2 linked regions of the Paraglaciecola sp. L3A3 genome follow. The protein of the gene in region 1 interacts with the protein of each later gene in a pairwise test. Links are inferred from orthologs where the notes say so. Each region holds a gene or a part of one and is shown on either strand. Other genes may lie near its edges.

Region 1 (5,289 bases):
ATAATATTGAATAAAGTTTTTTATTTGCTCATTATTCATGACTGCATCGGTGATTTTGTCGCCAAGTGAATCTGCTAATTTTTGTTCTTGTTCTAACCGCCATGCATAAACGTCTGTAAACGACGGAGCTTTAAACATAACCCATTTATCCATGTATTTATACAATGGTTGATAATGTAACATCAGTTGAGTATTGGCATAATTGCGCCAAATAGCTTGTTTATCTTGTAATGCTTCTAGTGAATTAACTGGCACTTCAAGTTCAGATTCTTGTTGAGCATCAACCCCCCAACACCATCCCTCAAATATAACTATGTCTATTTGTTTATCTATTTTTGTCCACTGACTTAAATTATAAGGGTTATCTGTGGCTTTATTGAACCGTGGAATAGTTACTGGTAGTTGTGCTGATTTAATTTTTTCTAATGCTTGTTTAATTAAACTAGTGTCATGGGTGCCTGGTACGCCTCTGGTTTTAAATAGGGGGTGTACATCGGTTGCCAAAATTTCACGTTCATCTTGACTGTAATAAAAGTCATCTAATGACATTACTATCACAGACAAATTGTATTTTTCTTCTAAATATAATTTTAGGTAATCAGAAAGGGTTGATTTACCTGAGCCTTGGCAACCATTTATGCCAACAAAATAGCTTGTTTCTGCACTTTTTTGGTGCAATGCAATTTCATCTGCCAAAGGGATATAAAATTCTTTTGCCGTTTGTTGAAACACGCTAGGGAGCTTGTGTTGGTTAATAAAAGTCTCGGTTAACATAAATTTAGTTTCCTAATTTGTTGGCTAAACTTGCATATCTTTTAGTCAACATTCCATATTTTATAATTACTATTACAACTTATGTGCCAACAACTTTTTATAAGGCATATTCTTTAGCCTATTTATTACATACTCATATATGATGTGTGATTATGTTGTCTTGGGAGAAATTTGTTTTGCATTACTCCGTTCCTTTTATATGGTACAAATAGATAACTGCTATTACATATTTTATGCAATAGCTACTTTATAGCTCCGAGCTTATTTACCTAAATCTACACAGGCAAGGTATATGGGCCGTGAACTTGCTTTTAAGTTCGCCAGGGTTGCAAGAGAAATCGAACAGCCTCCCGTAAACACCTACTTTTTGGTGTTTAAATTTGGAAAGGTGTTAATCAAAACATGTTAGAAGATAAATTTGGACGCCGTTTCCACTATTTACGGCTGTCTATTACAGACGTGTGTAATTTCAGGTGTGACTACTGTCTGCCAGATGGTTACGCATGTGATAGTGATAGAAATTTCCTTTCAGTTAGTGAAATACAAACCTTGGTTAAAGGTTTTGCCGCTTTAGGTACCAGTAAAGTACGTATCACAGGTGGTGAGCCTTCTCTTCGAAAAGACCTAGCTGAAATTATTAAAAATTGTGCTAATACCCCTGGTATAGAACATGTCGCTATGACAACTAATGGTTATAAGCTTGAGTCTAATATACAAACTTGGGTTGACGCCGGTTTAGATTCGCTTAATGTCAGTATTGATAGTTTAGATCCTCGAATGTTTCAGTCTATTACTGGGCACGATTCCTTAGATTCTATTTTGACTGGAATTGATAAAGCATTAGCTTTAGGTGTTAAAGTTAAAGTGAATGTTGTATTGATGAAACAATATAATGCGGCTGAGTTTAGTCAGTTTTTAAACTGGGTTAAATCTACTCCCATTAGTTTACGTTTTATCGAGTTGATGCAAACTGGAGATAATCTAACATTTTTTCAAGAAAATCATGTTTCCGGGTTACCTTTCAAAGAGCAGCTGCTAGAGAGTGGTTGGAGCCAATTAATCCGCAGTAAAACTGCTGGTCCTGCTCAGGAGTTTTATCATCCTGACTCTGAAGGCCGAATTGGTTTAATTATGCCTTACAGTAAAGACTTTTGTGGCACATGTAATCGATTAAGGGTATCGGCCATAGGTAAACTGCATCTTTGTTTATTTGCAGAACAAGGTCTAGACATAAGAGCCTCATTACAATCAGCAGATAGTATTGAATTACAGAAGCAACTCTCAAGTTTATTGTCTGATAAAGAAGCGACACATTGGTTACAAGATGGTTATACCGGTGGCACTAAACATTTGGCTATGTTGGGCGGTTAGTGGTGAGTATATGTTAGCTGGAATTGCCCTTGCCGGTGGACGCTCGAGTCGAATGGGAAAGGACAAAAGTTTATTGTCTATACCCGATACTGATTTAACTTTATTGAGTCATTGTCAAAAGTTGTTAGCTGGATTACAGCCCATAAAAGTGTGGATCAGTGGTATAAAGGATAACCAAGCTTTAGTAGATGTTTACCCTAATTATGGACCTATGTCTGGTATCCATAGCGTGCTCAGTTATTTAATAAATAACGAGCCTGATATTACTGAAGTCCTCTTTGTGCCCGTTGATATGCCTGCGTTAACGCTTGAAGATTTGCAATTATTAGTGCAACAAGGGCAAAAATTTAACTCACTTTGTTACTATCAAGATCATCATTTCCCTTTATATATGCCTATAAGAAAAAATATTTTAAGCCATTTGGAACAACAGCTGCAGCATGCTGTAGAACTACCAAGCCAGGGTAAAAATAAACAATTATCCATGCGCAAAGTATTAAACCACTTTGCAGCAAAATCAATACCAGTAACCAATCAATCTTCACTTATAAACATAAATACTCCTCAGCAATGGCAACAACATTGCGAGTTGAGTAAAGTTAAAGGTAAATAAATGGCATCGCAAATAACGACTGAAACAAAACAACTCAATATAGCGGTTTTAACGGTTTCTGATACAAGGACTGAAGATAATGATACTTCAGGCCAATATTTAGTGCAGGCTGTAATTGACGCAGGGCATAAGTTTATTGAAAAGAATATTGTTATTGATGATAAGTTTAAAATCAGAGCCGAATTATCCAATTGGATTGCATCAGATCAAGTACAAGTAGTGCTTATAACAGGTGGCACCGGGTTTACTGCTAGAGATACCACCCCAGAAGCGGTTAAACCTTTATTCGATAAAGATATTGAAGGATTCGGCGAACTGTTTAGGCATGTCTCATTTTTAGAAATTGGCACGTCGACTGTGCAATCAAGAGCCCTTGCCGGAATGGCAAATGGTACTGCTATTTTTTGTATGCCTGGTTCTACAGGGGCATGTAAAACGGCTTGGACTAAAATTTTGCTGCAGCAACTCAATTCAACACATAGGCCCTGTAACTTTGTTGTACATTTAAAAAATGTAACAGCAAGCTGTGAAAGTAGGGGGTAAATTTGTGACTGCACAAGAAAAATTTAGTCATATTAATGAGCAAGGTAAAGCCAATATGGTAGATGTGACTGAAAAGCAAATCACACAGCGCCAAGCCATAGCTGAAGGTTATATTAAAATGTCACAACAAGCTTTTGATTTATTAAAAAATAATCAACACGCTAAAGGAGATGTTTTATCCGTTGCTCAAATAGCTGGTATTCAGGGCGCAAAAAAATGCAGCGATCTTATTCCTTTATGCCATCCATTAATGCTTTCGAAAGTACAGATTGAATTTCAAATTTTAGATGACTCTCAACAAGTGCGAATTCAAGCATTGTGCAAGTTATCAGGCCAAACAGGAGTAGAGATGGAAGCATTAACCGCCGTAAGTGTCGCTGCTCTTACTTTATTCGATATGTGTAAGGCAGTAGACCCATTAATGGAAATTTCTGGCATTAGAGTATTAAAAAAGCAGGGCGGTAAAAGTGGTGATTGGCAAGTTGAGAAGGTTAAATGATTAATATACTTTTTTTTGGTCAACTTAAAGAACGTTTAAACCAAGACAAGATAAAAATAGACTTGTCTGAACTAAGTGATAAACAAACTAATGTGGCTAACTTACGAAACTATTTGCAAAAACAAAATGTAGATTGGCTTGAATTTTTGCAATTTGGTCAAGCTTTGGTAGCGGTCAACCAAGAAATAGCCACTGAAGAAACCGAAATAGCAGATAATGATGAAGTGGCTTTTTTCCCACCTGTTACCGGCGGGTAATCTAATGGCCATGAATAATAAAATTTGTGTGCAACAACAGGACTTTGATTTAGCTTCTGAATATCATAATTTAACAATAAACAATCCGGATGATGGTGCTGTGGTGACCTTTGTTGGTTTAGTTAGAGATTTCAATCAAGATGGAAAAATAACGGGATTATTTTTAGAACATTACCCAGCCATGACTATCAAAGCATTAACTTCCATTGTTCAACAAGCTAGAGAAAAGTGGACTCTTGGCCGAATAACAATTATTCATAGGGTAGGGCAGTTAAACCCAACAGATCAAATCGTTTTTGTGGGTGTCACCAGTCAACATAGACAAGCTGCTTATCAGGCAAATGAATTTATTATGGATTACCTTAAAACAAGAGCCCCATTTTGGAAAAAAGAAACCAGTAAACAAGGTGATTCATGGGTTGAAGCGAAACAGACTGATAGAGAAAAAGCAGACAGGTGGCAATAAAAAAGCCGCTAATTAGCGGCTTACAATTTGATAATTTTATTGTTGATTATTCATCACAATTTTCTTTGCAATAACCATATAGGTACAAACTATGATGAGTCAGTGACATGTTATGTCTTTCTGCTACTTCTTTTTGACGTTTTTCAATTAACTCATCTTCAAACTCGATTACTTTGCCGCAATTTAAACATACCAAATGATCGTGATGTTCTTTATGGCTAATTTCGAATACAGATTTACCACCTTCAAAGTGATGACGATTTAATATACCCGCATCATCAAATTGGTTTAGTACTCGATATACTGTGGCTAAACCAATATCCTCATCTTGTTCAATGAGTCGTTTATATACATCTTCTGCACTGATATGTTGATTTTCAGGAAGTTGCAGTATTTCTAATATTTTTAAACGAGGCAGGGTAACTTTTAATCCTGCTTTTTTTAATTCTTTATTTTGATCCATTGACTTACTTACAAATAATTAATGATGTCATTATAGGGTAGTTGGCCTCTATTGAAAGAGCAGATGCATAATTATAATAACTATTTACAAATTAAAAGGGAGCCTAAGCTCCCTTTAAGATTATTTTTAGATAGTAACCAGTTAACCTAGTTCTGCTAAACACATTTCTTCGTTAATCTGTTTACACCAAGCTTTAACTCGTTCTTCTGTCAGCTCTGGTTGTCTGTCTTCGTCTATGCCAAGGCCGACAAAGTGATCTTCATCAGCCATACCTTTCGAAGCTTCAAAGTCATACCCTTCAGT
Region 2 (5,193 bases), 880 kb from region 1 along the record:
ATCTCCCCCTGTGATATGGCTAGCTGCGGCTCTAGCCATAGTGTAGCCAGGGGCGACTAAACCATAAATAAAGTTATTCCACAGGGCGCACTCACCTATAGCATAGATATCTGCATCGCTGGTTAAACAATGGTCATTTACCACTATTCCACCACGCTCACCAATGGCAATATCAAATTCTCTGGCTAAGGCATCTGAAGGTCGAATACCTGCAGAGAACAAAATCATATCTGTTTCTAATTCTTCACCGTCAGCAAAACACATTTTATAACGACAGGTATCACCGGCTTCAATACTTTGGGTGGCTTTTTGGGTATGCACTTGCACGCCTAAAGCTTCGATTTTGCTACGTAATAAACGTCCACCACCACCATCTACTTGCACAGCCATTAATTGTGGAGCAAATTCAACCACATGAGTTTGAAGACCTGCTTCTTTCAATGCATTGGCTGCTTCTAAACCTAACAACCCACCGCCCACTACAACGCCCACTTTACTGACTTCAGATGAAGCACTGATGGCTTCTAAATCTTCAATAGTACGATAAACTAAACAATGTGGTTGATCGTTACCAGGAATTGGAGGAACAAAAGGATAAGAGCCAGTCGATAACACTAACTTGTCATATTCATACACATCACCAGACTCGGTGGTAACAGATTTTGCCAACTTATTGATGTTGACGACCTTAGCATTCAAGGCAAAATTAATATTATGCTGCTCATAATATTCAGGAGTAGTTAAGGCTAATTCGTCAGCTGTTTTACCTGAAAAATATTCTGAAAGATGAACCCTGTCATATGCTAAGCGAGGTTCTGCAGACAAAACCACCACATCTAATTTTGTACTATTATCTGTTGTATTTTGTTGAATCAGTTGGTCAACAAAGTGGTGTCCCACCATGCCATTACCTACTACTACAATACGCATTTTTTGCGCGCTACCTAGATTAACTGAACTTGACATTATTCACCTCTGTAATTGCTTTAAAAACAAAAAAGCCCACACTAATTAATCGTAATAAATTAGGGTGGGCTTCTTTGCCAGACCATAACCTCACGCTATTGTGAAGACACGGACAATAAGTTGTATCAAACAAACTGCTTTGATTTGTTTAGTGCATTTACATATACAGATTTAATGCCAGTTTTTTATCCCTTATAATTCATATAGTTAACAATAAAGCTATTTATTTCACTTATACATATCGCTTTAATTTGGGGCGTTTGCACCAAATTGGTTCAGTAAATACAGAATCTTGTGATTTTACAATTTAGCCGTTGCCTTTAGTAAATAACTAACTGTATGCTGAGCAGGTTTTTTGCCCTTCACTTAATGGATTATTATAATTTCATGGCCTTACTAAAAAAGATCGCACTCATCACCGGCACATTCTTCGCATTACACGTTCAAGCAGCTTCAGTCTGGAAGGTCACATCTGAAAATAAGCAAATTTTTATAGGCGGTACTATGCATGTATTAACTGCAGAGGATTACCCACTACCAAAAGAATATGACCAAGCTTACCAAGCCTCAGACAAACTCGTTTTTGAGACGGATATGAAAGCTGTAACATCCCCTGAGTTTGCGCAACAGTTAATGTCAAAAATGATGTACTCTGACGGCACAACATTAGATAAAGTACTCAAACCCAGCACTTATAAGGCTTTACTTGAGCATTTAGCAGCTCGTGGTCTACCCATACAAAATTTCGTTAACTTTAAACCCAGCTTACTGGCCATTAGTTTAAGTATGATTGAACTAAAATTGATTGGCTTAAGTAGTGAAGGCGTAGATGCATATTATTCCAATTTGGCTAGCAAACAAAACAAAGCACAATTATGGCTAGAATCTCCCGATCAACAGATCCAGTTTTTAATGGATCTTGGTCAAGGAGATGAAGATAAAATGATTGAATACACCTTAAAAGACATTAAAAAAATGCCAGACATGATAGAAAAACTCCGTCTGGCATGGCGCGCTGGTGACATGCAGACCATGACAGATATCAGTATTAAAGAATTTAAAACTGATTACCCACAAATTTATCAAGATCTTCTAGTAACACGGAATAACAATTGGCTACCGGAAATAGAAAGTATGCTAAAAACCCCAGCCACTGAATTCATTTTAGTGGGTGCTATGCATTTAGCAGGCCCCGATAGTGTATTAACTAAATTGAAAGCCAAGGGCTACAAAATAGAAAAGTTATAAAATGATACATTAAAAGAGCAAAATTTAAATTTTTGCTCTTCCTCTTTTAAATCATTTTTGCCATAGTGTTGGCTATTATTAATAGCCAAGCCATACTCTTAGTTAAGTGAAAATTCTCCTATGCTACACACCTGTGATAATCCCGGTCTGTTACCTATTTCAGAGGCTATCTCTGCTATTTTATTACAGCTTGAATGCCCAAATACTCAGGAAAAAGTAACACTTGTTTCTGCACGAGGCAGAGTATTAGCCAAAGATATAGTATCGAAAATTCAAGTGCCACCGGCAGATAATTCGGCAATGGACGGATATGCCATGCGCTGTGAAGACTTAGCCATAAGTAACAACTTACAATTAATGGGAACAGCATTAGCCGGACAACCCTTTACTGGTACTGTTGCTGAAGGACAATGTGTACGCATAATGACAGGTGCAATTATTCCCACTGGCGCTAATTCTGTAGTGATGCAAGAAAATACCCAAGCAGATGGGAATACTATTACCTTTAAACAGATCCCAGACGAAGACAATAGTGTTCGAAAAGCCGGCGAAGATATTCAACTTGGTCAAGTAGTTGTAGCAAAAGACACAAAACTTACAGCGGCACACCTAGCATTAATTGCTTCGATTGGTGTAGCTGAAGTAGACGTCACAACAAAATTAACAGTCGGTTTAATCGCTACTGGTGACGAACTCACGCCAGCGGGGCAAGATTTAGCACCCGGTGCTATTTATGAAAGTAATAGATACGCCTTACAGGCACTGCTTGAGGATTACCCAGTAAAAGTCATAGACTACGGTATTGTGAAGGATGACAAAACATCCCTAAGAAAAGTATTTTTCCAAGCAGATCAAGACTGTGATTTAGTGCTTTCGTGTGGCGGAGTTTCTGTGGGTGATGCGGATTATGTCAAAGATATTCTACAAGAATTAGGCGAAATCAATTTTTGGAAAGTCGCCATTAAACCGGGTAAACCTTTTGCTTTTGGTAAACTCAAACAAGCATGGTTTTGTGGCTTACCAGGTAATCCAGTGTCTTCATATGTAACCTTTGAACAATTAGTGACACCACTAATAGAAAAATTAACTGGGCAACAAACCTCTAGCCCTCATTATTTTATTGCCAAGGCAGCCGAAACCATTCGTAAACGCCCAGGCCGTGCAGATTATCAAAGAGGTATTTTTTACCGAGATGAGACTGGTGAATTATGGGTAAAGCCCAACGGCAAACAAGGCTCAGGCATAATGAGCTCCATCGCTAACGCAAACTGTTATATGATGCTGCCACAAGAGTCAGCTAACATCAACCAAGGTGAGCCCGTTAAAATTGAGCCTTTTTAAGATGCAAGAAGCTAGTCAATGATGAAAATACTAAATAATTAAAAATAGCATAATTATCATGCGCTTAGTTAAACACGCATAGCTTCTTTCACTTTTACACTCGCAGCTCGGGGCTCGTCACTCGTCACTGCTTTTACTTTTTAACTAGTAGCTCGAAACTAAACATTCGTCGCTGCTTTTACTTTTACATTCGAGACCCTAAGTGGCATTTAAAAAAGAACTAAAAACCATTGCTCATCTTGCATGGCCGTTACTCATAGCACAAATTACTCAAACTTTAATGGGTGTGTCAGACACCATAATGGCGGGTCGATACTCGGCTACCGATATGGCGGCTGTAGCTATTGGTTTCAGTTTTACCCTACCAATTATTGTATTTATACAAGGCATTACCTTAGCCTTGCCGCCTATTATTTCTCGCTTAAATGGGGCGAAAGATGTCAGCAAAGTCGCCAACTACACTCAGCAAATGGTCTGGTTAGCCTTGGCCTTTTCAGCCATTGCAGTGGTATTTGGCTTTTTGTTTGAACCCCTCACCCATTATATTCAAATGGAGAAAGAGCTAGGCAAAATAGCGGTAGATTATATCCAGTATGTGTTGTTTTCGATGCCTGCTTTTGCTTTGTACCAAGTACTACGTAATTATTGTGAAGGTTTATCCATCACAAAACCCAGTATGATCATTATGGGCATTGGTTTATTGGTGAATATTCCCGCCAATTATATACTTATCTATGGGAAATTTGGTTTACCTGAAATGGGTGGTGCTGGCTGCGGGGTGGCCACAGCGCTGGTATTTGTCGCCATGTTTATCGGCACTTGGTTATACACACTAAAAGCAAAAGCCTTAGCCAAGTATGAATTATATCGTCATCTATATTTACCCGATCTAACGGTTATCAAAGAATGCTTAAAACTAGGCTTACCCATCGCTATGACCATACTATTTGAAGTCACTTTGTTTGCCGTTGTAGCCATATTATTGGCGCCATTTGGCTCAATTGTGGTGGCGTCTCATCAAGTGGCGCTAAACTTTTCTGCCCTGATGTTTATGATCCCTTTAAGTATTGGCATGGCTACCAGTATTCGTATCGGTTATTTGTTGGGAGAAAACAGACCAGAGCAAGCAAAAATCACCACCCGTTGCGCCTTTTTGGTAGGTATTTCTATTGCCACTTTCACTGCCAGTTTCACCATGATTTTTCGCAATACTATCGCAGAGCTTTATAGTATTGATCCCTTGGTGATTGAGTTGGCATCAAGTCTATTATTATTGGCTGCTTTGTTTCAATTCTCTGACGCTATCCAGGTTATTTCGGGTACAGCATTAAGGGGTTATAAAGACACTGCTGCTATGTTTTATCTAAGTTTTACCTCATATTGGCTAGTAGGACTCAGCATTGGTTGTGTTTTAGGCTTAACCGATTGGATAGTACCTAAAATGGCCGGAGCAGGTTTTTGGATTGGCTTTATTTGTGGCTTAACCTGTGCGGCGATTACGTTAGGTATTCGTCTCAAGTATATTCAAAATCACCATGTTCAACTGCAAAGAAAAGCCTAACATGCAATTACTGGATATCGCTTATCACGAACACTCAACCGCCCCCATGCAAACTAAAACAACAAGCATGGTAACTC

What was found.
Region 2: the proteins of GQR87_RS10200 (region 1) and glp interact in binary tests that used the Escherichia coli proteins (3 or more experiments, as listed by UniProt). The link is inferred for Paraglaciecola sp. L3A3 from one-to-one orthologs.

What each region holds. Positions count from the first base shown.
Region 1 is NZ_CP047023.1:2,436,391-2,441,679, forward strand. What follows is about bases 1,060-3,956. They hold GQR87_RS10200 (molybdenum cofactor guanylyltransferase), read left to right. Parts: upstream 1,060-2,155; coding sequence 2,156-2,758; downstream 2,759-3,956. Other genes in these bases: moaA (GTP 3',8-cyclase MoaA), read left to right, coding at 1,177-2,145; moaB (molybdenum cofactor biosynthesis protein B), read left to right, coding at 2,759-3,301; moaC (cyclic pyranopterin monophosphate synthase MoaC), read left to right, coding at 3,306-3,800; moaD (molybdopterin converting factor subunit 1), read left to right, coding at 3,797-3,956. Outside these bases: GQR87_RS10190 (P-loop NTPase fold protein), read right to left, coding at 1-774; more of moaD, read left to right, coding at 3,957-4,057; molybdopterin synthase catalytic subunit MoaE, read left to right, coding at 4,062-4,523; fur (ferric iron uptake transcriptional regulator), read right to left, coding at 4,570-4,986; flavodoxin FldA, read right to left, coding at 5,128-5,289. UniProt on the Escherichia coli protein: Transfers a GMP moiety from GTP to Mo-molybdopterin (Mo-MPT) cofactor (Moco or molybdenum cofactor) to form Mo-molybdopterin guanine dinucleotide (Mo-MGD) cofactor.
Region 2 is NZ_CP047023.1:3,313,170-3,318,362, forward strand. The notes cover bases 1,644-4,444. They hold glp (gephyrin-like molybdotransferase Glp), read left to right. Parts: upstream 1,644-2,334; coding sequence 2,335-3,555; downstream 3,556-4,444. Other genes in these bases: GQR87_RS13775 (TraB/GumN family protein), read left to right, coding at 1,644-2,214; GQR87_RS13785 (MATE family efflux transporter), read left to right, coding at 3,758-4,444. In the rest of the region: nitrite reductase large subunit NirB, read right to left, coding at 1-966; more of GQR87_RS13775, read left to right, coding at 1,354-1,643; more of GQR87_RS13785, read left to right, coding at 4,445-5,116; GQR87_RS13790 (MOSC domain-containing protein), read left to right, coding at 5,118-5,193. UniProt on the Escherichia coli protein: Catalyzes the insertion of molybdate into adenylated molybdopterin with the concomitant release of AMP.